DNA from 3 places in the Epibacterium sp. ABV4_022 genome. Region 1 is predicted to be linked to each of the others. Evidence: riboswitches for the same ligand, from Rfam matches in the RefSeq annotation. Region 1 holds a riboswitch; each other region holds the start of a gene.

Region 1 (10,145 bases):
GTACAGCAGGTCCATGTTCCAGAGCTCCCCGCGCGAGCCATAGGCGTCGCCTGCGTCCAGCGTCGTCGAGCAGGCGCTGGGCGACAGATAGGTCGGGATGCCGAGGTCTTCGAAATCGGCACGTTTGGCGACCTTGCTGTCCGGCCCCAGCAGCGTGGTCAGCATGGCGGCGACAAAATCGGGCTGGGTGGCAAGCACGGATTCCAGCGTCGGAAATTCAACGGTGAGCCTTTCGACACCGCTGTTGGCCTCTGCCACTTCGGGCAGGACGGCATTGGGCCAGAACGCGGTGGCCGCCATGCGGTCCTCAAGCCCCAGAAGCAGCATGATCTCGGCGCTGTTCTGTCCCAGCGCGACGGCGTTTTCCAGCGCCTTGTCAAAGGTCACCGACTGACCGCAGTTCTCGATCGTCAGGGGATAGTGGGTGTCCGCCCGCAGGGGCATGCCGGACACCAGCAGCGCCACGGTTCCCAGGGCCAGGATCGAATTGCGAGACATCGGCAGATTTCCATTCTTGAGCAGTTTAGTCGGAAACCAGCTAAAGACATCAGCCTGCAAGTTCAAGCGTGATTCTGACCTGTATTGCCCTGGGGCGCTCCGCTTCCGGCCAGCCGCGCAGCCAGCGCAGCATCCGGGCCGCAGGCAGCGGCGGCGGTGCCATTGCCTGCGCCGCGCCGCTGCCTGCGGGACAGGTATCAGTGGCCCGGATTTTCCGGTTCGGTTTGCTCGGCGCCACGATCAAAGCGCTCTGCGTAGGACTCCGTCAACGGGCCGGACCCATGCAGCACCCGCCATTGCCGGATACCGTTGCGCCAGCCCGCGCGGCCCTCGCGGGTATCAGGCTCTTGGGTCTCCCCGGCTGGGGTCCCGTCCTTCAGGTGCTGCCAGACGGCCTGTTTGCCGTCGCAATAGGCGTCAGCGCCCCAGGCACCGAGGAGATCCTGAAAGGCGTCAAAGGCAGCGCGATTGAAGCGCTTGTCCTCGCCCAGACGGCCAATGACAGGGTTCTCGGGATGCACACCGCAACAGGGCACCCAACCTTCGGGGATCGGCGTATTGGCAGAATGGGTGCGTTCGGCACGCAGAAGTTTCGGCAGCACATGGGTGTGCGGGCCTTCGGGGGATTTACCGCCGGTGTCCGGACCGCCGATCATCTGATAGACCTCGACCCGGCCAAGACGGGTCAGCAGTACCCGATGCGGATGTGCCTTCAGGATCGCGCCCATCGCCGGGTTGTCCTGTTCAAACAGCGACCGGCCGGCGTTTTCATTCAGCACCGCCAGCAGGTCGGGATCGGCGGTGCGGATGCAGAAATCCGCCTGATACTGGCCCAGCCCCATGTCGAACAGCTGCGCACCGCGATCCTCGTCGCGCAGGGCGTCGTGGTCCGGGCCGAGCGCGGTCAGCACATCGCGCCGGTTCATCGCCGCATCTGCATGCGGCAGGCACAGCGACACCGCCTGCGTCCAGCGGTGCGGCTTGGGGCTGAGGGTCTCATAGGCGACCGGGCGCACCCCTTCGAGCGTGTCGATGCGCACACCGCCGCGCGGGGTGACCTGCATCAGCCCGGCGTGTTCCTGCGGGGCCGGGTCGCCCTCGACGTGGTGGAACTCGGCAATGGCGCCAAACGCCCCCATGTTCCAGCCGCAGTCTTTTTGCATCAGCGCGTCTTTCAGCACCTGTTGAAGCTCAGGCATCTGCTGCCCTCCTGTTGGTTGTTTTCCAGTCCAGGGCGCCGCTGTGGACGGCCTGGTAGACGGCCTTGCCGATGGCCTCGCCGGTGGCGGTGTGCAGCCCGGCATAGGGCGTGTCGCCGAAGGGCGCAGCCACCGCGACGCAGTCGGTGCCGGTGCCGGTCGCGGTTCCGCTTGGCAAGGTGATGCCCGCCTCCATCACCGCGGCGGTGCGGGCCTGGACCGCGATGCTCATCGCCTCGATCAGCCCGGCCTGGGTCAGCCCTTCGGACAGGCGCAGGGCCACATTGATGGTGCCCCAGTTGCGGCTGGCATAGTCCATCCGGCTGCCGGCCCGTTCGGCGTTGGACAGGCCGACGGTGGCCACCGCATGGGCGCTGATGCCCTCGACCGTGGCCGTGGCCTCGCAATATGCGCGCACATCGCGGGAGGTCAGGAAGGCGACGGCATCACTGCCCCCATGCTGTGCCAGTTCACCAGCAAACCACGAGGTGACATCCAGATCCGGCGGCAGGTCGCTGTTGCGGACTTCGCGCCACAGGATTCGACGCGCGGTGACAAGGCCGGGACGGTTCACAGCCCAGCTCAGCACCTGCATCTCGGTGCCGAGGTCAAACGCGATCCAGGGGCGGTCCAGAGTGACAGATCCCATCACAGCACCTGCAGCGGCTGGAACACCGGCCCTTGCGCCGTCTGCTCATGCCAGACCGAGATGCCAAAAGCGCGGGCCATGAGGTCGGGCGTCAGTACTTCGTCGGGCGGTCCGTCGGCAAGGATGCGCCCCTCGGCCAGCAGGATCAGCCGGGTGCAGTGGCGCGCGGCCAGCCCCAGGTCATGCAGCGAGAGCAGCGCCGTGCGCCCCTCGGCTGCGAGGGCGGCAAAGACCTCCATGGTGGAAATCTGATGCGCCGGATCAAGCCCGGCGGCGGGTTCATCGGCCATCAACAGCGGCGTGTCCTGCGCCAGGGCACGGGCAATCAGCGCGCGGGCCTGCTCGCCGCCCGACAGGCGCGACGCCGCCCGCTGGCGAAACATCTCCAGTCCCATGCGGGCGATGGCCTGATCCACCAGCGCCTGATCGCGGGGCGGCAGCCGCAGCCCCTGCGGTAGATGCGGCAGGCGGCCAAGCGCCACCAGCCGCTCCACTGGGATCGGCCAGGCGATTTCGCGCGATTGCGGCATCCAGGCCACCGTGCGGGCGCGCTCTGCCGCGCTCATCTCTGCCAACGAGCTGTGCCCCTGCGCCGGGATCAGCCCCAGCGCCGCGCGCATCAGGCTGCTTTTTCCCGCACCGTTCGGCCCCAGCAGGCCGACGAACTCCCCCTCCCGGATGGTGAAGGACACATCGCGCAGCACCGGGCGGTTGCGCAAGGTGACGGAGAGGCTCCGGACCGAAAGCACGCTCATGCCAGCCCCTTTCGGGTCTTGTAGATCAGATGTAGGAACAGCGGCGCGCCAACCAGGGCGGTGACCACGCCCAGTTTCAGGTCGCGCGACGGCAGGATGACCCGCACGGCAATATCGGCCAGTTGCAGCATGATGGCACCGCCAAGCGCCGAGGCCCACAACAGCCGCGAGGGCTGACCGCCCACCAGCGGGCGCAGAATATGCGGCACCACCAGGCCGATGAAGCCGATCGCCCCGGCCACAGCGGTCGCACCGCCGACGATACCGGCGGTGCCGATCACCAGCAGCAGGCGCATCCGGTTCAGGTTCATCCCCATGGTCTGCGCCGCGTCCTCGCCCAGGGTCAGCGCATCAAGGCCCCGCGCAAGAGTCAGCAGGATGGCCGCCCCCGTCAGCGCAAAGGGCAGCACCAGCCAGACATGCAGCATCGAACGGTCCGCCAGCGAGCCCATCATCCAGAACACGATATCATTGGCGGCAAAGGGGTTGGGCGACAGGTTCAGCACCAGCGATGTGAGCGCCGCCGCCATCGCCGAGATCGCGATCCCCGCCAGGATCAGCGTCAGCGATCCGCCCTGCGGCCCGGCCAGCGCCATCACCAGGAACACCCCGGCCAAAGCCCCGGCAAGCGCCGCCAGCGGCAGGCCCAGGGTCAGGCTCGCCGCCAGCCCGGTATTGATCGCCAGCACCGCCCCGAGTGCTGCCGAAGAGGACACGCCGATCAGTCCCGGCTCTGCCAGCGGGTTGCGCAGATAGCCCTGCATGGCCGCCCCCGCCAGCCCAAGCCCGCCGCCGATGATCACCGCCAGCACGGCGCGCGGCAGCCGGATTTCCCGCATCACCAGGGTCAGCGGTCCGTAGCCGTCGTCAAACAGCGCCGCCAGGCTCTCGGTCGCGCGCACATCCGCCGGTCCCACCGTAAGCGACAGCAGGAACAGCACCACCACCATGGCGCTGAGGGCGATCATCAGACGGATCATTTGCGGTCCTCCTGAGCGACAAACTGGCGGCGCTCTGCGGCCAGGGCCTCCACCGCGCGCAAGACATACGGGGTGCCGCAGACCCAATCCGCGTCGCGGATCTGACCGGCACCGCTGCGGGCGGCCAGATGGCGCACCACCGGATGCGCGAGGTTTTCCTCGCTGCGCGAGGCGCGCGGATAGGGGGATGTTGCGACCAGCAGGTCCGGCGCCGACAGGGCCAGCACCTCCAGCGGCATGTGGCCGGAGCCGCCAAAGCCCAGCTCATCCGCGATATTGCGCAGTCCCGCTGCCCGCAGGATCTGGCCTGCGAGGGTGCGGCGGCCGGAGGTGAAGCCATTGGCGGCATAAAGCGCGGCGCGCGGAGCATCCGGCCCGGCGGGTTCCAGTTCTTTCAGGCGTCTGTCGTAGTCGGCCAGCAGGGCCCGGGCGGCCTCTTCGCGGTCCAGAACCTCTCCCATCCGCAGGATGCGGTCGCGCACATCCTCAAGCGCGTTGGCAGGTTGAAACACCACTACAGGCACCCCGAGGCGCCGCAGCATATCGGTGGTGGCCCGGGTCGAATTGGCACCGGCAATCACCAGATCGGGCTGCAGGAGATAGATCTCTTCGGCCAGACCGTGATTTACGGGATACGCCATGGCCACGTCAGCCATGGCCGAGGCGCGGGCATCCCGCGCGATGTAGGAGACCGACGCCAGCTGGCCCGGCGCCGCAAGCAGCATCGCCAACTGGTCCGTGCACAGGTTCATCGACACCACGCGCGACGGCCCGGCAAAGGCTCCGGTGGCGGCCCACAGAAGGGCAAGGGCTATGCCGGGCAGCCTGCGCATGGATCAGAACGACGCCCGGACGCCGACAAAGACCTCGCGGCCGTTTGCGAAATACCCCCAGGATTCCTGATAGTCTTCATCCAGCAGATTCGTCACCCGCGCGGTCAGCTGTGCATTGGCCGTCAGGTCATAGGTGGTGGCCAGATCCACGACAGTGAAGGACGGAAGCTCTGCCGTCGGGGTACCGGTCGCGAAGAACTGGCGGCCGTGATTGCCGGTGACGTGACGCACATCCAGGTTGACCGTGCCGCGCCCGGCATAGGCCTGCGCCGCAACCGACAGGCGCAGCTCATGCTCTGGCCGGCGCACCTGCACCGCACCGGTGGCGGTTTCGGCATCCGTGTAGGAATAGGCGCCGCTCAGATCCAGCCAGTCCAGCACGGCAAAGGAGGTTTCCAGCTCAACCCCGCGCGACTTGCTGGTGCCTGGGATGTTGACAGCTGTCATGCCCGATCCCTGGATCAGATTGTCGACGTCATTGCGGTAGAGTGTCACCGCCAGCTCACCGCGATCGCCGAGACCAAAGTCCGCGCCCAGTTCGTAGCTGGTGCTTTCCTCCGGCTTCAGGTTCGGGTTGCCGGCAAAGGAACCGGGAACAAAGCCGAATTGCTCGAACATCGTCGGGTTCACAAAGGCGCGCCCGGCGGCACCGCGCAGGCGGATGTCGCGACCGGGCAGTTGATAGGACACCGACAGGTTCCAGGTGGTTGCATTCTCGAAGGTGTCGTTAAAGTCGTGGCGCAGCCCGGCCTGCACATCAAGACCATTGGCCAGTTCCCCCTGATACTCCAGTGCAACGGCCTCGCTGTTGCGCTCGAACGCGGTGCTGCCGGTGAAGGACGCCGTGTATGTCTGTTCTTCGGCCTCCAGCAGCAGGTTCAGGCGGTGTGCGGAGTGATCCAGCCCTGCCCCGTCCAGCGCAAAGTTGCCCAGGTATTTGAACGCGCGGTGCGTCGACTCGCTGGAGGACGGGCCAAAGGCGCCATCCCGGGACTGGTTCTCCTGGTCGGTTCCGCTGATGGAAAACCGGTGCCTGCTGCGCCCGGAGGCGCTGTCAGCCTCCAGCCACAACGAGCCGAACACTTCGTCGCGGTCGGTGTTTGCCGGGCTTTCCACCAGATAGCCTTCAGAGGTCGGAGACGTGGAGCCAAAGGGGAGCGTGTCCTCGCTGCCGTAGTGCTGCCAGGTGCGCCGCAGGGTGAAACCGGTGGTGATCTGATCCGTAATCTCATACCGACCGGTCAGGTTCACTGTTTCCCGGTCGTTGAACTCGGTGTCGCCGCCATCCAGCCGTGAACCGTCCTCGCCATCGGTCTGGCGCGTGTCGACGGAGAAGTTCAGCTCGCCGCGCTCGAACCGCTGCCGCACATAGGCATTGGCAGCACGGGTGCTGTTGGAGCCGACTTCGACGCCACCGCCATAAGAGGTGCCCGGCTTTTCCGCCCGCTTGGTGGTGATCGAGATCACGCCAGAGACGGCATTGGCGCCGTAAAGCGCCGATTGCGGGCCGCGCAGCACTTCGATGCGTTCGATATCGCTGACGGTCAGCCCGCTGAGGATATATTCGCCGCCCGACCCGGTATTGGCTTCGACCCCGTCGATCAGCACCAGCACGTGGTTGCCTTCGCCGCCGCGGATCCTCACTTGGGTAAAGCCGCTGCCGGTCGAGTTCACCGCCACGCTGGGAACGCCGCGCAGGGCATCTTGCAGGGTGGTAACTCCGCGTGTTTCAAGCTCTTGCGCGGTGATCACCGAGACCGAGCGACCATAGTTGTCCGCCTCGATCGGGGTCAGGCCGCCGGAGACGATGATCTCGCCGAGATCGATGACACCGCCCTCCTGAGCGGTTGCGATTGCGGGGACGACCACCAGCGCGGCGGCCAGTGACAGGCTTGCCTTGTCCATATTCCATTCCTCCCAGCCCGCGCGCAATACACACGCCAGGCACACCGCCCATGCCGGGCAGCGGGTCCAAATTTCGGGTCTTCGGAAGGCCTTGCCCCCGCAGACGGTGAGAACTGCCACCACTACGGAAGTCCGTTGTCCTTGGCGCGCCCCGCACCCGGACAGGGTGATCCTTCTGGCAGGTCTCCTGACTCGCGGGTCGAGGCTTTGCCGCGCCTTCCCACCCTTTCCGGGCAGTGGCATATCGCAGCATTGCTCTCCGCTCACAGTTGCGGGGGCAGTCACGGATTCGGCGCCTGTTGGCTACACCTCACCGTGTTCCCTTTTAACCGGGTGGTCTCCCAGCCGGACCAGAATGACCCGGGCTTAGACAAAGTGACGTGATCCTGTCAAGCGCCAAAGCCCGGTGCGACGGCGGTGTTGCCCCGGCAGCGGCGTACAAACGCCCTGCCCCAACGCCGCAGGGTCAGAGTTGGGTCGGGTTCGGCGCATCGCCATAGACCGCCACCGGGTCGAAGGTCTTGCGCGCCTCAACAAAGGTCAGCGGCGTCCCGGCCTCTGCGCCATGTGGCACGGCGCGGTAGAAACAGGACCGATAGCCCACGTGGCAGGATGCGCCGGAGCCGGTCACATCGACACGCAGCCACAGGGCGTCCTGATCGTCGTCGATGCGCGCCTCGACCACGGTCTGAACCAGGCCGGAGGTCGCCCCCTTGTGCCACAACACCTTCCGGGCGCGGCTGAAATAATGCGCCTCGCCGGTTTGGATCGTCAGGCGAAAGGCCTCGGCATTCATCCAGCCCAGCATCAGCACCTCACCCGAGGCTGCGTCCGTGGTGATGCAGGGCATCAGACCATCATCGCCGAATTTGGGCGCAAGGTCGGTGCTTTCCTCGACCTGTTCCACGGTGGTGCGGGGCTGAAAGTGCAGTTGTGTCATATCGCCTTCTCCGGCTTCTTGTAAAACGTAGTGTTATAACGTAACAGTCCTGAACGAAAGGCAACACACTGTAAAGAGGCCAGCACCGTGATGACCGAGCAGGACAAACGCATTCCCGTGACCTTGCTGACCGGGTTTCTGGGGGCCGGGAAAACCACGCTGCTAAACCATCTGATCCGCGACCCCGACGCGGGGCGGATTGCCGTCATCATGAATGAATTTGGCGATATCGGTCTGGACCACGACCTGATCGAAGAAGCCACCGAGGAGACCGTCCTGTTGCCGTCGGGCTGCCTGTGCTGTGCAATCCTGGGCGATCTGGCCAAGACGTTCGAGGACCTGATCGCAAAGCGGGACGCGGGTCAGGTGCAATTTGACCGGGTGGTGATTGAAACCAGCGGCATCGCCGATCCGGCACCGATCGTGCATACGCTGACCACCGATTACCAGATTGCGCAGGCCTTCCGGCTGGATGGGGTGGTGACCCTGGTGGATGCGGCGACGGGCATGGGCACCCTCGATCGGCAGTTCGAGGCGGTGCAGCAAGTCGCCATGGCCGATACGCTGATCCTGTCGAAGGCGGATCTGATCGACGGGTTCGACCTGTCCCGGCTCGAAAAACGCCTGGAGGGTCTGAACACCACCGCCCCGCGTGTCCGGGCCGACCATGGGCGCGTGTCGGTGGGCACATTGTTTGGCCTCTCTGCCCTGCGCGAGGGCGTGGCCGCGCCGGAGGTCGACCGCTGGCTGGGACTGTCGCAAGAGATGGCACAGCCCGATCCGCTGGCCGGGTTGTCCAGTTTTGCCGCCGCGGCAACGCCCCCGGCCCCACTGGCCTTCAGCCCATCCGCGCCCGCCACACATGACCATCGGATCATCTCCGCCTCGATCGCAGTGACAGATCCCATTGCCGCAAATGTCTTTGATTTCTGGCTGGACTCGCTGATTGCACTTAAGGGACAGAACATCCTGCGTATGAAAGGCATCCTGCACGTCGAGGGCCTGCAATACCCGTTTGTCTTTCACGGGGTGCAGCATATTTTTGATGCCCCTGTGCCGCTCAAAAGCTGGTCGGGCACGGAGACCACCAGCCGCGTCGTTGTCATCGCGCGCGACATGGAAGAGGCCGACCTCAAGGCCAGCCTCGACATGCTCCTGATGAAACCAAAGGCCGAGACCGCACCGCCGGCACTGCCCGGCGGGATGATGGTCGACACCCTGGAATTGCCGTTCTGAGCCATGCCGGTCTGTTGCCCCCACACCAGAGAAACAGCCACAGCGCCATCGGTCTGCGGCCCGGTGCCTCCCCTCCCTGACAGAAAGACCCCGAAATGATCCATATCCGCCTGCCCGATGGCGCAAGCCGCGCGCTTGAGCCTGCCAGCACCGCCGCCGATCTTGCCGCCGCCATCAGCCCGAGCCTTGCCAAGCGCACGGTCGCTGCGGTTGTTGACGGAGAGGTCACGGATCTGTCCCGCCCCCTGCCCGACGGCGCCGCGGTAGAGCTGGTGACCCGGGATGACCCGCGGGCGCTGGAACTGATCCGCCACGACCTCGCACATGTGTTGGCCGAAGCGGTTCAGGCGCTGTGGCCCGGCACCAGAACCGCCATCGGACCGGCCATCGAACACGGGTTCTACTATGATTTCGAGCGGGACACGCCGTTCACGCCCGAGGATCTGCCGGTGATCGAGAAAAAGATGCGCCAGATCATCGCCGCCAGGACCCCCTTCACCCGCGAGGAATGGACCCGCGAAGAAGCCCGACAGCATTTTGAGACCGCCGGCGAAGGGTACAAACTGGCGTTGCTTGATGCGATCCCCGAGGGCGAGACCGTCACGATCTATCGCCAGGGGGACTGGCTCGACCTCTGCCGGGGGCCGCATATGCGCAGCACCGCGGATGTCGGCAGCGCGTTCAAACTGACCCGGGTGGCGGGCGCCTATTGGCGTGGGGACAGCAACAACCCGATGCTGAGCCGCATCTATGGGGTCGCCTTTGCCGACAAAGCCGCGCTCGATGCGCATATGACGATGATGGCCGAGGCCGAGAAACGCGATCACCGCCGACTGGGACGCGAGATGAACCTGTTCCACTTTGAGGAAGTCGCGCCCGGGTCTGTCTTCTGGCATGCAAAGGGCTGGCGCCTGTTCCAGACGCTGATCGGCTACATGCGCGAGCGCCAGGAAGAGGCGGGCTATATCGAGGTCAACTCTCCCGACATCATGGACCGCGCCCTGTGGGAGACCTCGGGCCACTGGCAGAACTACCGCCAGAACATGTTTCTCGCCAAGACCGAGGACGATCGCGACTATGCGCTGAAACCGATGAACTGCCCCGGCCATATGCTGATCTACGGGCAAGGCACCAAGAGCTATCGCGATCT
Region 2 (10,145 bases), on a different contig from region 1:
CATGCTGAGCGAATGCGACCGTGTCGACGACGCCAGACTCCATGGCCTGGTAGGCTTCGGTTGCGGTGACCGAGGTCGGCACTGCGCCAACAGCTTTAAAGGCTTCGCCGATCCCGCCCGTGGCACGCACGCGCATGCCTTCGAATTCGGCCAGCTCGTCGCGCGCTTCGCCGGTGCCGACGATATTGTACTGTGGCATCGGAGACGTCATCAGCAGCTTCGCATTCCACTGCGCCATCTCGTCAGTGGCTGCCGGGTGGCCATAGACGGCCGCGGAAACGGCAACTTCTTCCTCCAGGTTGGAAACACCGAGGAAGGGCAGCTCCAAAACGGTAATGACGCGGTTCTTGTCGCGGTGATATCCCGCGCAGAATTGCGCCATCTCGAACGCACCAATGGAAATACCATCGAGGTTTTCGCGGTTCTTGGACAGGCCGCCGTAGCTGATGTTCATGGTGAACGCGCCATCGGTCTTTTCCGAAACCAACTCCGCCAGTTTTTCGACGTGTTCCGTAAAGGCGCGGCGTTTGCCCCAGACGGACACGTTCCACTCGGTCGCCATGGCTTCGGCGGCAAAGGCACAGGTCAGGGTTGCGAGGGCGGTAAGCCCCAAGACATTTTTCATAATTTCCTCCCCAATTACGCATCTGAAGTGCGCGGTATGGGCGCAGGATCACCATTATGCCCCGGTTTGCCAACCCAAAAGTTGGATCCGATCGCCGGTGAACGCGGCAGACGCTGCGTAGCAAGGCGTTCCACAGCGGATTGAGAAGAACCTCGTCACGGATTGGACTTAGCCTGCACTAGCCGGCGGCCGTCCCGGCAAGACCATGTCGACAGGGCCGCTGCAGCGCACCGGGAATCCGCGCCTTGTCTCGAACCAAATAAACAATGTCGCAAATCGCAGATCGGGATTTGCGAATCTCGGTACAACTCGGTCCCAGAGGTGCCGCCCGGCGTGTCCGGGTGGAGAATTGGGAAGCCGGTGTAAATCCGGCGCTGCCCCCGCAACGGTCATGGAGACAGCGGGTGTGACATCGGCCACTGGGGGGAGGAACCCGGGAAGGCGTCGCACTTGGACCATCTGGTCTTCTCCTGAGCCCGGAAACCAGCCTCGAAAGATATCGTCAACCGCGGGTGGCGGTTTGGGCATCTTGAAGGGCGCGGCTTCCTCCGTTGCGACCTGACGGATTCCCATTGCCATCTGCACAAAAACCAACCGCGTGACGCTCCGTCTCAGGATCGCGAGCAGGCGGCAGGAGAGTCAGGGAATGAACAGCAATCTCAATGCGCTGATCGCCAATCATACGCCGGGTCATGCGCTCGCGCAGGCGTTCTATACCGACGCCGAGGTGTTCGAGACCGATCTACAAGAGATCTTCTACAAGGAGTGGCTCTTTGCCATTCCCGCCTGCGAACTGGAAAAGCCCGGCAGCTATGTGACCCATCAGGTTGGGGCCTTTAATGTCATCATCGTGCGCGGCAGCGATGATGTGATCCGGGCGTTCCACAATTCCTGTCGGCATCGCGGGTCTGTCATCTGCAAGGCGAAGAAAGGCAACAATCCGAAACTGGTGTGCCCCTACCATCAGTGGACCTACGAGCTGGACGGGCGTCTGCTTTGGGCTCGGGATATGGGACCGGATTTCGACCCTGCACAACACGGGCTCAAGACAGTCCACTGCCGCGAACTGTCGGGGCTGGTCTATATCTGTCTTGCGGAGGACGCCCCGAGCTTTGACGCGTTTGCCGACACGGTTCGCCCCTATCTGGACGTGCACGACCTGTCGAACGCCAAAGTGGCCTACGAGAGTTCGATCGTGGAGAAGGGCAACTGGAAACTGGTCTGGGAGAACAACCGCGAGTGTTATCACTGCGGCGGCAACCACCCCTCCCTGTGCCGGACCTTCCCCGATGATCCGTCGATCACCGGTATCGAGGGCGGCGAAACCCCCGCCAACCTGCAAGCGCATTTCGACCGTTGCGAAGGGGCCGGTATGCCGTCAAGCTTCTTCCTGAACGACGACGGGCAGTTTCGGATTGCCCGCATGCCGCTCAAGGAAGGCGCTGAAAGCTATACCCTGGATGGCAAGACGGCGGTGCGGCGCTGGCTGGGGCGGGCGGCGTTTGCCGATGCCGGCTCCTTGTTGAAATTTCACTATCCGACCACCTGGAACCACTTCCTGTCGGACCACTCCATCGTGTTCCGCGTCACCCCGATCAGCCCGACGGAAACCGAAGTGACCACCAAATGGTTGGTGAACAAGGACGCGGTCGAGGGCGTGGACTACGATCTCAATCGCCTGACCGAAGTCTGGGTCGCCACCAATGACGAGGACCGCGAGGTCGTCGAGTACAACCAGATGGGTATCAACTCCCCCGCCTATCAGCCCGGGCCGTATTCCGCGGTGCAGGAAAGCGGCGTGCTGCAATTCGTGGAGTGGTACCTCAATACCCTTAAGCGCAACCGCGATCCCCAAGCCATCGCGGCGGAGTAAGACCAAATGCCCAAAATGAGTGAACGCGCGATCTGGAATGATACGGAGATGCTGGAATGTGTCTCCATCATACCGGAGATGGACAATACCGCGTCCTTCACCTTCAAGGCGCCGTCCGGTGCCTTGTTCGACTTTGATCCCGGCCAGTTCATGACGCTTGAGATTCCGGTTCCCGGTGGCCCCGTGCACCGCACCTACACGATCTCCTCGTCGCCATCGCGCCCGCGCACGATCACCATCACCGCGAAGGCGCAGCCGGACAGCATCGGAACGCGCTGGATGCTCGACAATCTGAAGCCGGGGGTGCGGATCAGAGGCATCGGCCCGGCGGGGTTGTTCACGAACGCCGGCAGCCAGTCGAAAAAGTTCCTTTTCATTTCCGCCGGATCGGGCATCACGCCGATGATGTCGATGACCACCAGCATGTGGGACGACGGGGATGATCTGGACATCGTTTTTGTGAACTGTGCCAAGCGGCCGTCGGAGATCATTTTCCGGCAACGCCTGGAGCAGATGGCCAGCCGTTCCGAAGGGCTCGACCTAAAGTTCGTGGTGGAAGAGCCTGATCTCTACCGCCCCTGGACAGGCTACCAGGGCGTGTTCAATCAGTTGATGCTGGGCCTGATGGCGCCGGACTATCTGGAGCGCGAGGTCTACTGCTGTGGTCCGGAACCATTCATGCAGGCGGTCCGGGACGCGCTGGCCGGTCTCGGCTTTGACATGGACAACTATCATCAGGAGAGCTTTCACGCGCCGGTCGCGAATGAAGCTGATCAGCCGGATCTCGATGATGTTGTGCTTGATGATGACGCCAAGGCCGAAATCACCTTCGCAACTTCCGGTGTCACTGCCAAGGTGGCCGAGACGGATACGGTTCTGGCAGCCGCGCGTGCAAATGGCCTCAATATCCCATCCGGCTGCACCTTTGGGGTCTGCGGCACGTGCAAGGTGAAGAAAACCTCCGGCGATGTGCATATGGTGCACAACGGTGGGATTTCGGATGATGACATCGAGGCAGGCTACATTCTCGCCTGTTGCTCGAACCCGATCGGCAAGGTGTCGGTCGAAGTCTGAGCCGACTTTCACCTGTCGGATTGGCAAGAAGCCGCGCCCGGTTCCACGAGCGCGGCTTCTGTCGTTGAGGGCAGGTCATATCCTCACGAGGCGGTGGGCAAGGCACGCCCTGGTGTGGGTCCCTACATTTCGATTTCCAGCAGCATCGGACCCGAGAGAGGAAAAAGGTCAGCAAGCGCGGCACGCAGCTGATCTGGGGACGTGCGTTTGAAACCGAGACCATAGGCGGCGGATACTGCCTCGAAATCCGGTGCTCCGGGGTGGCATCCAGTGGCCTTAATGCCTGCGGCTTCCATGGAGTTCGCGATCTCGAGGAATGCGTTGTTGTTCCAGACCACGAACAGGATGGGGATGTTCTCGTCGCTCGCCACACCCAGTTCCGGCAAGGTGAACTGAGCGCCGCCATCGCCCATGAGCGCGATGACAGGTGCGGTCGGATCGGCGATGGCGGCCCCGATCGCAGCCGGGATCGCAAACCCGAGCGCACCGAAGCCGGTGGCCCCGTTGAACCAGCCGCCGGGGCGGTCGTGATCGTAAGCCAGGTTTGCGGCATACACCGCTTGCGTGGAATCCCCGACCATGATCGCGCCCGGGGCCGCATCCCGCAGGGTTTCGATCTGCTCGATCAACGCACCATAGCCAGGTGCGGTGGTGTCGATTTCGCGCAGCGCCGCATTGCGTGCAGCCTCTGCGCGGCCCGCGCCACCAGTCCCGGGCTTGCTGTCGATCTCGGCAGCCAGTCGCGAAAGGCACCGATCCAGATCACCGGTCACCGTGACCTCCGCCGGGTGGCGGCGCAGTTGATCGGCGCATATGTCGATGCGCAACAAGGACGCCATCCTCGGGTAGCTTCCTGTCGCGTACATATCGTAGTCGGTCGGACCAAGCTCAGTGCCAAGCGCAAGCACGCAATCGGCGTCTTCGATCAGCTCCCGGACGGCGTGCAGCGACGGGCTGGCGGCGACGGTGAGCGCATGCCCATGCATCAATCCGCGCGCATTGACGGTTTGCACCACGGGTGCGTCGAGTTTCTCCGCCAATTGGGTGAGCACCGCGTCCTGTCTGCGGCAACCGCCACCGGCGATGATGACGGGGCGCGCGCACTCTGCGAGACGTGCCAGGATGGGCGCAAGATCCGGGTCACCGGGGGCGGGGGCATCGGTCAGCGACAGATCATCCGGACCTTGCAGGCCCATGACGTCCGTCGGCACCTCGATATGCACGGGCGCCGGCCGTCCGGCGAGCCCGGCAAACGCACGACCCAGCGCCCCGTCGAGCCCGGCTGCGTCCTCAACCTGCTCGGCGTGCTTTGATACTGTTTTCGACAATCCCAACTGATCGGGCAGTTCATGAAGCAGGCCCAGCCCCTTGCCAAGGCTGTCGCGGCGGTTGACACCCGTTACCACGATCATGGGGGAACTGTCGGCACGTGCCTGCGCCATGGGCGTCAGCGTATTGACCAACCCCGGGCCGGTGATCACGAACACGACGCCAGGTTTGCCGGACACACGCGCATAGCCATCCGCCATGAAGCCCGCCCCCTGTTCATGACGCGGTGTAACGTGACGAATGTCGGCAGCTTCGATCCCACGGTAGAGTTCGATGGTATGCACTCCGGGGATGCCAAAAACCACCTCAACCCCGCGATCAACGAGGTTCTGCGCCAGGGCTTGACCGATCGTAGGCATGCTTTCTCCTTGTATCTTCCTTGGTCGGGGTCAGCTCTTTGCTGGCAACCCCAGAATGGCGAATAGGGTCGCCTCTGCCACTGCGATCAACTTCTCCGGCGGCAGCATGTCCGGCAGCATCGACCCTTCGAGCCAAAGCCCGTCGAGGACCGCGTTGCAGGCGATCGCCTTCTGTTCGACCAAGGCCGGGTCGACGGGCGCGCCACGGGCTTCGAGCGCTTCTGTGATCAACGGCTCCAGTGCATTGCGAAAGCCGAGATAGGTATCGATGTGGATCTGTTTCATCCGCTCATCATGCGGAACCATCTGAATGAAACCCGCCCAGATCTGCAAACCGGCCCCGTTGGTCACCGGCGGAGAGAGCGTGTCCCGAATACATTGGCGCAATCGGTCCGCGAGTGTCCGGTCTGTATCCGTCGCCGACGACAGGGAGAGATGCGCCATCTTCTGCATGTGAAAGGAATAGGCCGCATACATCAGATCTTCTTTGGTGCGAAAGTGATGCCGGATCAGGCTGAAGGCAACGCCGGCCTCGGCCGAGATTTCGCGCACGGTCGCTGCCGAAACCCCCTTGCGCGCAATCACCCGCAGTGTGGCTTCGACAAGCTGCTCACGGCGCAGCTCCGGGCTTTCCCGGCGAAATTTAGGTTTGCTGTCAGACATTCCAGACCCCACGATTTATTGCACATTCGTGCAACAGGGTGCGGAAATCAAGGCTAAAGTGGATCAGACCACATAGCCTGAGATCAACTTCCATGTCCCCAGAGGGCCGTGAGGATACTCAATCAAGCCCCTCGATATGCGTGCACGCCCAGAATACACGCGCATCCTCGGCCCCTGTACTGCGCACCCCGTGCCGCATGGTACTGTCATAGTAGGCGCAATCTCCGGCCTTCAAGATCACCGGCTCATAGTGTTCCACGCGCAATTCGACCTCTCCTGCGAGTATGAACAGGAGCTCTTCGCCATCATGCCGGTCAAGATGTTCGGGCGTGGTCCCGCCTGCGGCGCCAACAGTTCCGATGAGCGGGATGATTTTCTTGCCGGTGAGGCCGTTGCACAGGATTTCATAGGCATAGGCTTTGCCCTCGACGGAACGCCCCTGACCCGCGCGCGTCACCGTGAGGCGCGTCGTCGTGACCTCGCCTTCCGGCTCTGCAATCAGCTTCTCCAGGCCGACGCCATACCCCCGTGCGAGTCGCAGCAGATTCTCAAAACTCGGAGACACTTTGCCGTTTTCGATCTTGTAAATGGTCGAAACCGCAAGGCCCGTGCGCTCTGCCGCTTGTTCCAGTGTCATCTCGGCCGAACTGCGTAAGCCTTTGACACGCTTGCCGAGTTCTAGCCGGATCTGCTGCTTTTCACTGTCATCCAGCAATGCTGTTTGTGCATCAGTGACAAAGGGAGAGTCTTTTTTTGTTGTTTGCGACATGATTTTTCTTATTTTACCAAAAAATTGCCCATAGGCCATGTGCCCGAGCTATTTGGATGAAAGTATGCATGACCAGCAGAAGCGTGGCCAGCGAATTGCCGTGATCGGAGCGGGGGTGGTTGGGATGGCCACCGCCTACCACCTCGCGGAACGCGGCCACCACGTGACCGTGATCGAGCGCGCAAAGGCCCCTGCCGAGGGCTGCAGCTTTGCCAATGCGGGGATCATTGCAGTCGGTCATGCCGAGAGCTGGGCCGGGCCTGCCGCGCCTGCGCAAATGATACATGCTCTGCTGGGCCGTACCCCGAGCGTGAAGATCAGCAAGCTGATGGACCCGCAGCTGTGGCGCTGGGGGCTGGCGTTCTTGTGTCAGTGCTCGCCGCGGGCGCATCGGGAAAATTCCGGCGCGATGGCGTGGCTGGCCCGCCATGGGCGGCAAGAGTTGCAGGCCTTGGAGCAAGCCACCGGGCTTGCTTTTGAGCAGGGGCATGACGGGGCCTATTATCTTTATGGGGAAGAGAGCGCCTTTGCCGCGCGCATGGCGTCGGATCATCTCGAAGGCTTCTCCCCCATGAGCGCCGAAGAACTGACCCAATGGGACCCGGCGCTGAAGGTGTATGGCGACAGGCTGAAAGGCGGGCTGTTGTCCTCGGTCGACAGTAAGGGCGATTGCCGCCGGTTCACCAGAGCGCTGGCGCAGTGGCTGGAGCAGAACCGGCAGGTCACGCTCCACCATGGCGCAACGGTCACCGGGTTCGAGCGTGCACAGGGGCGCGTGTCGGCGGTGCAGACCACAAACGGGCCAGTGCCCTGCGATCAGGTGGTGATCGCGGCAGGTGTTGGCACGGTCGCGCTCGGCAAACAGTTAGGCGTGCGCCCGCTGATCTACCCGGTCAAAGGCTATTCGGCGACCTACCCGATACGGGATGGTGCGTATATGCCAGCCCGCCCGCTGGTCGATGAAACCAATCTGATCGCAGTCACCCGGCTGGGATCTTACCTGCGCGTCACCGCCATTGCCGAATTTGCGGGTCACGACAGCAACCCCAACCCGGAGCGCGCGGCGTATCTGGATAACTATGTGGCGCGCCACTTTGGCCGCGCGGTCGAGCTGGATGCGGTCACACATTGGGCCGGTCTGCGCCCCACCACCCCCAGCGGGCGGCCTTATCTGGGCCGTTTGCGCACCCACAGTAATGTCTGGCTCAACGCCGGTCATGGCCAGCTTGGCTGGACCATGGCGGCGGGCGCAGGACAGCTCCTCGCCGAGCGGCTGCATGGCGCTCAATCTCCCTCATACGGCGTTTCCGAGACAGCCCGCTGGCTGATCGCCGCCTAGGCACGGGCGTTATCCGCCCGGCGCTGCCTCCTCTTCACAGTTAGGATCGTTCAATGAAAATTCTCGACCAGGAACAGACCCGCGCCGCGCTGCCTTATGCGGAATTGATTGTTGCATTGGATCAGGGATTTTGCGGCGCATATGAAGCGCCGCTGCGCCATCACCACTACCTGGAAAACGCCGGAGAAGTAGACGATGTGCTGCTGCTGATGCCAGCATGGCGTGCGGAGGGCTTTGGCGGCATCAAACTGGTCAATGTGGTGCCCGGCAACAGCAAACGCGGCCGCGCGGCGCTATCGTCGAGCTATGTGTTGTTTGACCGCGAAACCGGCGCGCATCTGCTGCTGGCAGATGGCGGCGAGCTGACAGCGCGGCGCACCGCGGCGGCCTCGGCGCTGGCGGCACGGCGGCTGGCCCGCCCCGAGAGCGCCACGCATCTGATCATTGGCGCCGGGCGCGTGGGCTTTAATCTGGCGCAGGCCTACCGCGAGGTGCTGCCGATGACGCGCACGTTGGTCTATGACATCATGCCGGAAAATGCGGCACGCACGGTGGCAAATCTGAACGAGATGGGCATTGCCGCCGAGGTCACCGAAAGCGTCGAGGCCGCTGCAGCGGAGGCCGATGTGATCTCTTGCGCGACCCTGTCGCAGACGCCGGTGCTGCAGGGTGCGTGGCTGCACCCCGGCCAGCACATCGACCTGATCGGCAGCTTTACTCCAACCATGCGCGAAGCGGACGACGCGGTGCTGACCCGTGCCACGGTCTATGTGGACACGATGGATGCGCTGGTGGAAAGCGGCGACATCAAGACCCCGCTGGAAACCGGCGTGCTCGTCGAAAGCGACATTCGCGCTACGCTCAAGGACCTGTGCGAAGGGGATTTGTCCCCGCGCCAGTCGCCAGAGGAAATCACCCTTTTCAAAGGGGTCGGTACCGCGATCGAGGATCTGTCGGCCGCAATACTCGCCTACAGATCCACCAGCTGATCCCAAAGAGACGACAACCGGCGCCGGACCCCGCTGTGCTCAGTGATGCCCTCATTGAGGCCAGGTCACGGTTCGCCACCCAACAGAGAGGACATGTTTCATGCCATTACAAAAAACGGACGTTCGTCCATCAATCGGTCTGGCGCTGCTGCCGATTGTGCTGACGCTCGGCATCCTTGGGGTGCAGATCTTTTATTTTGGGGATTTCACCCCGCATATCCCGCTGGCCATTGGTATCGCACTGACGGCCGTGGTGGGCCTGATCGAAGGTCTGAGCTGGGATGAGATCGAGAAAGGCGCATTCCATGTGATCGCGGTCTCCTTTCCCGCCGTCTCGGTTCTGATCCTTGTCGGCATGATCGTCGGCACATGGATCGCCTCGGGTACGGTTCCGACATTGATCTATTACGGGCTGTCGCTGCTGTCGCCGCAGCTGTTTCTGGCTGCGGGCATGATCCTGTGTTCCATCGTCTCATTGGCGCTTGGGACAAGCTGGGGCACCGTGGGCACCGTGGGTCTGGCGCTCATGGGCATTGGCGAAGGCTTTGGCATTCCTGCATATTGGACCGCAGGCGCGGTGGTTTCGGGGGCCTTCTTTGGCGATAAAATCTCGCCCCTGTCGGACACCACCAACCTTGCGCCCGCCGTGACCGATACGCAGCTGTTTGACCACATCCGCAACATGCTGCCGACCACGGTTCCGGCCATGCTGATTGCGCTGGCGATCTATACGGTGATGGGCTTCAACCTTGGCGAAGGGGAGCCGTCCTTTGAACGGATCGAGAGCTTTAAGACCGCGCTGGATGGCTCTTTTGACATCACGCCCTGGCTCTTGTTGCCCGCGCTTTTGGTGATCGGGCTTGCGATGTTGAAGATGCCCGCAATTCCGACGCTGTTCATTGGTGTCGTGGTGGCGTCGTTGATTGCGATCTTTGTGCAGGGCGCATCGGTGCATGACGTCTTTACCTATGCCAACTACGGCTACTCTGTTGAAACCGGGGTGGAGGCGATGGACGCGCTGATGAACCGGGGCGGCATTCAGTCGATGATGTGGACCATCTCGTTGATCCTGATTGCGCTTGGTTTTGGTGGCGCGCTGGAGCGCACAGGCTGTCTGGCCGCGAT
Region 3 (10,145 bases), 1.5 Mb from region 1:
GGGGGCGGTGGTGGACCCGGAACTCCGGGTCCATGGGCTGCACGGCCTTCGTGTGGTGGATGCGTCGATCATGCCGCGTATTGTCTCTGGCAATACCGCGTCGCCGGTTGTCATGATTGCCGAGAAGGCCGCAGATCTGATTGCGGCGGACGCCAAGCTGCGGGTTTGACAGTCTCTGATTGGCTGATTACTGTCCCGCCGTGCGGTTCAAGCTGCATCCGGACCCGCGGGAAGGGCAGAGCCCACTTGACGCGAAACGCCCATGTTTCATGAACCTTTGTGCTGCCGGATTGCGGGTCGTCGGCGCCAGTTGCACGGAGGTTAATATGAACCTGCTTCCCGAGAATCCCGACATGTCTCAGCTTCGCCGACAGGCAAAGGAGCTGCACGCCCGTTATCGCGCACAAGACACCGCAGCCTTGCAGCGCCTGCGCCAATCCCTCCCCGCGGCCAGGGGCCTGTCGCAGGCAGAGGTAGCGGCAGCCGGCTACCGGTTGCATGACGCGCAATCCTGCCTGGCGCGCGAATATGGCTTTGCGTCCTGGGCAGACCTGAAAGCCTTTGTCGAGGCGGCCCGGCTCAGATCCGGTGATGTGTCAGCGCTGCGGCGTGCTTTCCTGGGCTTTGTCTACGCCGGCGAGGTTGTTGGCGGCATGAACAGGTCCCGGCCCGCTCTCGCCGAACGATTGTTGACGCAATACCCGGAGATCGAGGCGGGCTGTCCGACAACCGCCTGCGCAGTTGGCGACGTCGAGACCGTGCGCGCGGCGATCCTCCGCGACCGGGGCTGGATCCATGCGGCGGGCGGGCCTTTGTCCTTGCCGCCCCTGGTTGCAGCCTGTCACTCCGGTCTGTTGGCGGTTGCAGACAGGCGCCCCGGGATCCTCGACGTGATCCGGCTGCTGCTTGCCGAAGGCGCAAATCCGAACCAGTCCATCGCAAGCCGCTGGCCACCGGCGTCTGTCGAATTTCCGGATGCGACAGTGCCTCTGACGGCGCTTTACGGGGCGGCTGGGGTGAGTTTTGACGCGGATGCTACGCGGCTGCTGCTGGCTGCCGGAGCCGATCCGAATGACAATGAATCGCTCTATCATTCGCTGGATCGGCCCAACTGCACCGCGCTGCTGCTGGCGGCGGGCGCGCAGGTGTCGGGGACAAACGCGTTGTTTCGCTGTCTGGATTTTGATGACCTCGATACGTTTGAAATGCTGCTGTCTCATGCCGCCGGAGCGCCCGAGTTGTCGCATTCTGGTCTGTATTTTCACGCCATTCGCCGCCGCCGTTCGCTGTCGCATTTTCAGGCTTTGCTTGATGCAGGTGTCGATCCCGACACTACGAATGAGGAGGGGATGACACCTGCGGCGTTTGCTCTGCGTCACGGGCTCGCCGAAGTGGCGACCTTGCTTGGCGGCACTGCGGAGCTGTCAGAGACGGATCAGTTCCTTGCTGCCTGTGCGGCGGCTGATCTGGATGCGGCACGCGCGTTGCTGGACGACGCCCCGGATCTGTTTGCCCGGTTGCAGGAGCGTGATCTGCGCCTCTTGCCGGAGCTGGCCGCCGCCGGGGCAACCGCTGCGGTACGGGTCATGGTTGACCTCGGCTGGCCGATCGAGGCGACCGGCGGGGACTGGTCGGCAAGTGCGCTCAATCTTGCTGTGTTCCGGGGCGACAGGGAGCTCACCAGATTTCTGCTGGAGCGGGGCGCGTCCTGGCGTGCCGAGCATGGTTTCGGGGATGACGTGTCAGGTACGCTCTGCTGGGCCTCCCTCAATCGTCCGGTCGAGGGCGGGGACTGGAGCGGCTGCGCAGAGGTCCTGCTGCAACACGGCATGCCTGCGGTGCGGCGGGATCGGACCGATCCTCACACCGTGATCATGGAAGGCCGACCGCGGCAGTTTTCCGAAGACGTGACACGGGTCCTGCTGCAAGAGGGACCGTAGCAGCGGGGCAGGGTGTGCCCGCTCCGCCAATGTCGCGATATGCAATGCGCAGGGGCCGTCGTGCCACATTTCCCTGTCGCGTTGCGGTCCCGGCCTCGTGGATGAGGGCAATCCCGCTGACGGATCAGCGCCGCACCGGATCAAAGTCCCGACCGCCACATGCGGATGAAACAAAGCCGCCCGCGACGGTTCGCGGGCGGCCTCAGTCTATCAGAAATCCCAGTCTTCGTCCTCGGTCGCAACCGCCTTGCCGATCACATAGCTCGACCCGGATCCGGAGAAGAAGTCGTGGTTTTCATCCGATCCAGGCGACAGCGCTGCCATGATCGCCGGGTTCACACGACAGGTCTCTTCCGGGAACAATGCCTCAAACCCGAGGTTCTGCAGAGCCTTGTTGGCATTGTAGTGCAGGAAGTTCTTTACATCTTCGGTGAGCCCCAACCCATCATAGAGCTGCTCTGTATAGCGCGCCTCAATGTCATAAAGGTCAAACAGCAAACCAAAGGCAAAATCCTTCAGCTCCTTGCGCTCCGCCTCGTTCAAACGCTCCATGCCGCGCTGGAACTTGTAGCCGATGTAATAGCCGTGGATGGCTTCATCGCGGATGATCAGGCGGATAAGGTCGGCAGTGTTGGTCAGGCGTGCGCGGCTTGACCAGTGCATCGGCAGATAAAAGCCCGAATAGAACAAGAAGCTTTCAAGGAACACGCTGGCGATCTTCTTGCGCAGCGGCGAGGCGGTGGCATCGTATTCGTCAAGGATCAGCCGGGATTTGGCCTGCAGATGCTCATTCTCCGCCGACCAGCGGAACGCCTCATCCACCTCAGTGGTTTGACACAGGGTAGAGAACACCGAGGAATAGGACCGCGCATGCACCGCCTCCATAAAGGCAATATTGCTAAGCACCGCCTCCTCATGCGGGGTGATCGCATCCTGCATCAGCGTCGGCGCACCCACGGCATTCTGGATCGTATCCAGCAGTGTCAGACCGGTGAACACCCGAATGGTCAGGGTCTGTTCGTCCGGGGTCAGCTGTGACCAGGACTGAATGTCGTTGGACAGCGGCACCTTCTCCGGCAACCAGAAGTTCACCGTCAGACGGTTCCAGATCTCCAGATCCTTGTCGTCCTGCAGCCGGTTCCAGTTGATCGCTTTCGGGACGGCGCGGGCTTGGGTCATGTCTTTCATACACTCAATCTCAGCAGCTTGGGGCCGGGCCCCTTCATCTTTTCCAAAATACCTCGGGGGAGGCCACGGATGTGGCCGGGGGCAGCGCCCCCTCCCGGTTTACAGCGAACAGGACACGCAGCCCTCGACCTCGGTGCCTTCCAGCGCCTGCTGGCGCAGGCGGATGTAGTAGATCGTCTTGATCCCTTTCTTCCACGCATAGATTTGCGCGCGGTTGATGTCTCGGGTCGACGCCTCCGCCGGGAAAAACAGGGTCAGCGACAGCCCCTGATCGACGTGCTGCGTCGCCGCCGCATAGGTGTCGATGATCGCCTCGGGACCGATGTCATAGGCATCGCGGTAATACTCGAGGTTGTCGTTGGTCATATAGGGCGCGGGATAGTAGACGCGACCGATCTTGCCTTCCTTGCGGATCTCGATCTTGGCGGTGATCGGGTGGATCGAAGAGGTGGCGTAGTTGATATAGCTGATCGAGCCAGTGGGCGGGACCGCCTGCAGATTGCGGTTATAAAGCCCGTGCTTCATCACCTTGTCGCGCAGCGCTTCCCAGTCCTTGCGGGTCGGGATCTCAATGCCTGCGGCTTCAAACAGCTCTTTGACCCGGTCGGTTTCCGGCAGCCAGTCCTGATCGACATATTTCTCAAAGAAGCTGCCATCGGCATAGGCCGAGTCCTCAAAGCCTTTGAACTTTGCCTTCTTCTCTTTTGCCAAGGCGTTAGAGGCGCTGAGCGCATGATACAGCACGGTGCAGAAGTAGATATTGGTGAAATCCACCCCTTCTGCGCTGCCGTAATGGATGCGCTCGCGGGCGAGGTAACCATGCAGGTTCATCTGACCGAGACCAATCGCATGGCCTTCCTCGTTGCCCTTGCGGATGGAAGGCACAGAATCGATGCTCGACATTTCCGACACTGCATTGAGCGCGCGGATTGCGGTGCCCACGGTGCTGGCAAGATCGCCACCATCCATCGCACGTGCGATGTTCATGGAGCCGAGGTTGCAGGAAATATCCGTGCCCATCTGCGCATAAGACAAATCGTCGTTGAACGCGGAGGCCTCGTTCACCTGCAGGATTTCGGAACAGAGGTTCGACATGGCAATGCGGCCCGCGATCGGGTTTGCGGCATTCACCGTGTCCTCGAACATGATGTAGGGATAGCCGGATTCAAACTGGATCTCGGCAATGGTCTGGAAGAACGCGCGCGCGTTGATCTTCTTTTTGCGGATCTGCGGGTTGTCGACCATCTCGTGATATTTCTCGGTGACCGAGATTTCCGAGAAGGCCTGACCGTAGACTTTTTCCACGTCATGCGGCGAGAACAGATACATGTCCTCGTTCTTCTTGGCGAGCTGGAAGGTGATATCCGGGATCACCACGCCCAGCGACAGCGTCTTGATGCGGATTTTCTCATCCGCATTTTCGCGCTTGGTATCCAGGAAACGTAGAATATCCGGGTGATGCGCGTTCAGATAGACCGCGCCGGCGCCCTGACGCGCGCCCAGCTGGTTGGCATAAGAAAAACTGTCCTCAAGAAGCTTCATCACCGGGATGACGCCCGAAGACTGGTTCTCGATGCCCTTGATCGGGGCGCCGTGTTCACGAATGTTGGTCAGCATCAAGGCCACGCCACCGCCGCGTTTCGACAGTTGCAGGGCGGAGTTGATGCCGCGCCCGATCGACTCCATGTTGTCTTCGAGGCGCAACAGGAAGCAGGACACAAACTCACCGCGCGCCTTTTTGCCCGCATTGAGGAAGGTCGGCGTTGCGGGCTGGAAGCGGCCGTCGATGATCTCCGACATCAGCTTCATCGCGAGTTTTTCATCCCCGCGCGCCAGCGTCAGCGCATTCATCACCACCCGGTCCTCGTAACGCTCCAGATAGCGCTGACCGTCACGGGTTTTCAGCGTGTAGGACGTGTAATATTTGAACGCGCCGAGGAAAGACGGGAAGCGGAATTTCTTGCCATAGGCCGCGTCCCAGATCTTGCGCTGGAAATTGAGCGAGTATTGATCCAGCACTTCGGGTTCGTAATAGCCTTCCTCAACCAGGTAGCGCAGCTTCTCGTCCAGCGAGTGGAAGAAGACGGTGTTCTGGTTCACATGCTGAAGAAAATACTGCCGGGCCGCCATGCGGTCAGCCTCGAACTGGATGTTGCCCTCGTCATCGTAGAGGTTCAACATCGCATTCAGCGCGTGATAGTCGAGGTCGGCGGTTACGCTTGCGTCAAGCATGTCTGCTGCTCCTGTGCCGCCCAGAACCGGGCGAGGCCCGCGCGGATGCGGGCGATGTCTGTTTCGGTTCCCGCCAACTCAAAGCGGTAGAGGACGGGGACATTGCATTTTTTGGCGATCACATCCCCGGCGAGGGCGAAGGTGGTGCCAAAGTTGCGGTTGCCCCCGGCAATCACGCCCCGCAGAAGGGCACGATTGCGCGCGTTGTTCAGAAATTTGATGACCGGTTTCGGCACCGCGCCACGCCCTTCGCCATCGGCAAAGGTGGGCGTGACCAAAACATAGGGCGCATCTACGTCCGGGAAAGGCTCTGTCTGCGGCAGCCGCAGAGCCTCCAGCCCCAGTTGCTCCATCAAACGGGCCGTATTGCCCGAACGGGAGGAGTAGTAGACAAGCCCGGCCACTCTGGCGCCTTAGGCCAGCTGGCCGATCAGGTCGGGACGGAATCCTGCCCAGTGATCGTCGCCTGCGACAACGACAGGTGCCTGACGATACCCCAGCCCCTGAACCATCTCCATGGCGGCGGCATCCTCGGTCAGGTCAACGAGATCAAAAGAGATCCCCTTGGCCTCCAGCGCGCGGGTGGTGGCGGTGCATTGCACGCAGGCCGGTTTAGAATAGACAGTGATGCTCATCTGCAAGGTCCCCTCAGGTGGTATCTGCTCGTATGTCTGGTCAGGCGAAAACGGACACGAGAACCCGGCGCTGACCAAAGCACCGAACCACGCGTCCGGGCCCTCCGCCTCGGTCGTCGTTCAGTTGCTTTGGCAGGTCTCCTGACTTTGCGGCTCAGACGCCCGGTCCCCCTTCCCAATGCCGGTCATGCATCAGTGGTCCAGGATAGGCTTGCCGCTTACAGTTGCGGGGGCAGCGCCGGATTTCCACCGACTTCCCTCTTCACCCGCGAGTCACCCCGCAAGCACCAAAGCACCCGCATATTGCGTCTTTTGTTAGGGAACTGTCAATATATGGTTATTCACACAGGGGGGCTTTTCCTGTGGATGAATCACGTGTCGCGCGCAGTCTCCGAGGGGGTCACGGCACCAGGCTGGTCGGATCGTCAACGGCGACCAAACGTTTCGCGGTTCCGAACCCCAGTTCGACCAATTGTTCGGACGGGCAGGTGCTGGCAGCGCCACCGGCCTGGCGAAACCCCTTGAGGCGCCCGATGTCGATCGATTTCATGGCCTCCACCGCGAGACCGTAGTGATGACCGTCCTTTTCCAGGATCATTATGCCGGACTCCGATCCGAACTGGCCATCGCCGTGCCCGCGGCGGCGCGCGCAGTCATAGACCGGCATCAGGCGACTTTGATACGAGAGATTGGCGAGGTGGCCGTCGTAATCTGCCCCTGAGATGCTGGTCGGCAGCCGCATGATCTCGCTGACGGCTTCGATCGGGACGGCAAAGTCCCCACCTGCGGAAACCGTCAGATAGCGCCCCGACGCAGAGCGCAGCGCGGCGAGACGGTTCTCATCATACGCCGGTTCCGTGCCGACAGGGTGGTCCGAGGGTTTGCCCTGGGCATCTTTGACCGCGATCTGAGGCGTGGTCTTGAGGCGATGCGATGTTTCGGCCAGTTGCAACAGGTCCGGGTCCTGACGGCAAGCGGCCACGTCGATCACCAGACACTGCTCATCCTGTTCGTCAATATGCACACCGCTGAACAGCTCCCGGCGTGAGGTGACACTGGGCGGAAAATCATACACCGCGCCTGCCTCAATGTTCATGACACTGACAACCTGGTCGACATGAAAGGCCAGCGCATGATCGTCGGGAAACTCAATAATGATGCCTGCCGCCGCCTCCGGTCTCTCTCCCGTACTGGCGAACCCGAGGTTTTCCAGCGTGTCCAGCATCGGCATTTCCATGCCGTGGCGCTGAATCAGACCCAGGCAGGAACTGCCGCTTATCGGCCAGGGGCTGAGCGGACTGGTGGGAACCGTGGAGGCGATATCCGACATGGCGATCAGGAAATTCCGCCCGCCCACGCGGAAGCGGATATAGGGCAGGCGCTTGATGCGGGCCCGCTGGCGCGCGGTTTCGGAGATCTCGTCCGACGGTGCTTGTGGCACATTCAGCAACTCGGGAACCGACAGCATCGAGAAATGCCCGTTGGTTTCGCAGATATAACCGCCGCTGATCAGAGCGTCTTCATGCTCGGGGAGGTTCTGATGCCAGGTGTCCCCCAGTTGCAGCAGGCAGCGCACAGAATCCACAAGCAGTCCGACGACCCGTCCTTCGGCGCGGATGACGACGATGACACCGCCGGCCGGAGTGGCCCCCTGTGCCGTATCTTCCGGCGCGGTGCCTGCGTGCAGACTGGCCTCGGCACCCAGCCTTTGGTGCAGGCTCTGAACCGGGATTGCCTTGCCACGTAACAGGACCGCTCCGAGGAGATCCAGGTGTTGGCCGGGGAGACGCTGAAACTTCTCCGGCGCGGGAATGACCTCGCGCACATGGTGGATCGGGATTGCAAACAGCATGGCGCCGATCTCGACCACGCCGACCAGCTGGTCCGCGGGGTCGGCGCAGGTGTCCGGTTCAGCTGCGCGGTCTGACATCGGTTCAGGCCGCCCGGTTATCGCCGGACAATTGGCTGATCAGATCGACGACCTGTTTCGACGCCGCAAGCTGGTTTTCCGCCGCCGAGGATATCTGATCGACCGACTGACCTGTCAGGGCGACACTTTCAACGATCCGAGAAAAGGCATCCCGCGCCGCGACCGAGCGGGTGGTCCCCTGATCGACACGGACTTCGGACTCGGTGATCAGGCGCGAGATCTTCTGGGCGGCTTCGGAACTGCGCTCGGCCAGTTTTCGGACTTCCTCGGCGACGACGGAGAAGCCGACGCCGTGCTCCCCGGCCCGGGCCGCCTCGATTGCGGCGTTGAACGCCAGGAGATTGGTCTGGTTCGCGATTTCGCCGATCACCTTGACGATCTCCGAGATCTCGCCCGAAGAACGCTGCATCAATTCGATCGTTTCGATCGTGTGGTTCAGCGCCTCGAACCCCTGGTTCGCGTTCTGCTCGGTCTCGCCGGCTTTGGTGCGGGCCTCGCTGGTGGCAAAGGAAATGTCCGAGATTGCTTCGCTCAGCGAATCTACAACGCGGGTCATTTCCTCCGCCTTTTCGCGGATGCGGTGTTCGCGCGCCACCTGTTCGGTCACATCGGTGGCGTATTCGATCACACCGACCGGCTGTCCGTGCAAGTCCATGAGCGGTGCGTAGGTGGCCTGGATATGAACATCGCGGCTGAACTTGCCAACCCTGTGGTACCGTCCGGACTGATATTCCCCGCGGTTGAGCGCCAGCCAGAAGTCCCGGTACTGCTGGGATTTCAGATAATCCGGAGTGCAGAACATCGAATGGTGCTGACCGAGAATTTCGCGCAGTGAATAGCCCATGACGCTGAGGAAGTTCTCGTTGGCCGAGATCACATTGCCATCGAGGTCGAACTGCACCACCGCCTGGCTGCGGTCCATGGCCTGGATCTTGTTGTTGGCATCCACGGCCTGTTTTTTGGTCTCGGTCACGTCGCTTGCGTATTTGACCACTTTCACCGGTTCGCCGCGCAGGTCGAAGATCGGATTATAGGTCGCCTGAATCCAGACCTCTTTGCCATCACGGCCGATGCGGCGGTATTCGCCCGCCGCAAAGTTGCCGCGCCGCAGCTGCGCCCAGAAGTCGCGATAAGCTTCGCTTTCCGCATAGTCCGGCTCGCAGAACATGGCATGGCGTTGACCGACCACCTCGTCGGTATCATACCCCATCAGGGACAAAAAGTTCTCGTTGGCGCTCAGGATCGTGCCCTGGAGATCAAATTCGATCACCGCCTGGCTGCGGCTGACGGCATTCAGCTTAGCCTCGAATTCGACCGATTGTTTTTTGGACTCTGTCAGATCGTTGGCGAATTTGACCACTTTGATAGGGTTGCCATCGAGGTCAAAGACCGGGTTGTAGGTGGCCTGGATCCACAGATCGCTACCGTCCTTGCGCCGGCGCTGATAGACGCCACTTGCAAATTCCCCGGCGCTCAGTTTGCGCCAGAAGCTTGCATAGTCCCGGCTGGCCACATGTTCTTCGGTGCAGAAAACGCGATGATGCAGGCCGACAATCTCGTCGCTTACATAGCCGGTCAGGTCGAGGAAGATGTCATTGGCCCACAGCACAGTCCCGTCGAGGTCGAATTCAATCACCGCCTGACTGCGGTTGGCGGCATTCAGACGAGCTTCCATCTCGGCGCGTTGCTGATGTTCGGCGCTTACGTCAGTGGCGAATTTGACGATCTTCAGCAATTCCCCATCAGGTCCGTAGACCGGGTTGTAGGTGGCCTGAATCCACACCGGAGAGCCATCTTTGCACAGGCGGCGGTATTCGCCGCGGGCGTGCTCGCCACTGGCCAGTTTGCTCCAGAAATTGCTGTAGCCCGCACTTTTTACGGTGGCAGGGTCGCAGAACAGCCGATGATGGCGGCCTATGATCTCGTCCCGGGTATAGCCGGTCAGGTCGAGGAAATTCGCGTTGGCGTCCAGTATCGTGCCATCAAGATCGAATTCGATCACAGCACTGCTGCGGCCCAGGGCCTCGATCTTGCCGGCGCTTTCCGCAGACTGACGTTTGCTGGCGGTCACGTCCATGGCGTATTCGATGATCCGGACAACGTTGCCTTCGCGGTCAAAAATCGGATTGAAGGCCGCGCGCACCCAGATCTGGTTGCCCTTGCGACCAACGCGCTGGTACTCGCCTTCGACGCCATGGCCTTTGCACAGATCGCTCCAGA

The links. Region 1 has a riboswitch for cobalamin ahead of ACXAF5_RS11215 (TonB-dependent receptor plug domain-containing protein). Riboswitches for the same ligand answer to the same signal wherever they lie in the genome.
Region 2: linked by a shared signal. The riboswitch ahead of ACXAF5_RS19325 (aromatic ring-hydroxylating oxygenase subunit alpha) and the one ahead of ACXAF5_RS11215 (TonB-dependent receptor plug domain-containing protein) in region 1 are both predicted to bind cobalamin.
Region 3: linked by a shared signal. The riboswitch ahead of nrdH (glutaredoxin-like protein NrdH) and the one ahead of ACXAF5_RS11215 (TonB-dependent receptor plug domain-containing protein) in region 1 are both predicted to bind cobalamin.

The regions. Positions count from the first base shown of each region.
Region 1 is NZ_JBSWVA010000001.1:2,377,111-2,387,255, forward strand. Features, by position in the region: gene ACXAF5_RS11185 (ABC transporter substrate-binding protein) at 1-498, opposite strand, end outside; gene ACXAF5_RS11190 (DUF6925 family protein) at 696-1,697, opposite strand; gene ACXAF5_RS11195 (adenosylcobinamide amidohydrolase) at 1,690-2,346, opposite strand; gene ACXAF5_RS11200 (ABC transporter ATP-binding protein) at 2,346-3,101, opposite strand; gene ACXAF5_RS11205 (FecCD family ABC transporter permease) at 3,098-4,081, opposite strand; gene ACXAF5_RS11210 (ABC transporter substrate-binding protein) at 4,078-4,914, opposite strand; gene ACXAF5_RS11215 (TonB-dependent receptor plug domain-containing protein) at 4,918-6,819, opposite strand; cobalamin riboswitch at 6,980-7,189, opposite strand; gene hisI (phosphoribosyl-AMP cyclohydrolase) at 7,286-7,759, opposite strand; gene ACXAF5_RS11225 (CobW family GTP-binding protein) at 7,850-8,995, shown strand; gene thrS (threonine--tRNA ligase) at 9,091-10,145, shown strand, end outside.
Region 2 is NZ_JBSWVA010000002.1:51,136-61,280, forward strand. Features, by position in the region: gene ACXAF5_RS19320 (C4-dicarboxylate TRAP transporter substrate-binding protein) at 1-625, opposite strand, end outside; cobalamin riboswitch at 928-1,131, shown strand; gene ACXAF5_RS19325 (aromatic ring-hydroxylating oxygenase subunit alpha) at 1,272-2,498, shown strand; gene ACXAF5_RS19330 (FAD-binding oxidoreductase) at 2,505-3,572, shown strand; gene ACXAF5_RS19335 (5-guanidino-2-oxopentanoate decarboxylase) at 3,695-5,260, opposite strand; gene ACXAF5_RS19340 (TetR/AcrR family transcriptional regulator) at 5,291-5,923, opposite strand; gene ACXAF5_RS19345 (helix-turn-helix domain-containing protein) at 6,042-6,731, opposite strand; gene ACXAF5_RS19350 (FAD-dependent oxidoreductase) at 6,757-8,031, shown strand; gene lhpI (bifunctional Delta(1)-pyrroline-2-carboxylate/Delta(1)-piperideine-2-carboxylate reductase) at 8,085-9,020, shown strand; gene nhaC (Na+/H+ antiporter NhaC) at 9,121-10,145, shown strand, end outside.
Region 3 is NZ_JBSWVA010000001.1:919,438-929,582, forward strand. Features, by position in the region: gene ACXAF5_RS04440 (GMC family oxidoreductase) at 1-169, shown strand, start outside; gene ACXAF5_RS04445 (ankyrin repeat domain-containing protein) at 327-1,940, shown strand; gene nrdF (class 1b ribonucleoside-diphosphate reductase subunit beta) at 2,151-3,128, opposite strand; gene nrdE (class 1b ribonucleoside-diphosphate reductase subunit alpha) at 3,228-5,360, opposite strand; gene nrdI (class Ib ribonucleoside-diphosphate reductase assembly flavoprotein NrdI) at 5,342-5,764, opposite strand; gene nrdH (glutaredoxin-like protein NrdH) at 5,774-5,995, opposite strand; cobalamin riboswitch at 6,110-6,302, opposite strand; gene ACXAF5_RS04470 (chemotaxis protein CheW) at 6,396-7,925, opposite strand; gene ACXAF5_RS04475 (methyl-accepting chemotaxis protein) at 7,930-10,145, opposite strand, start outside.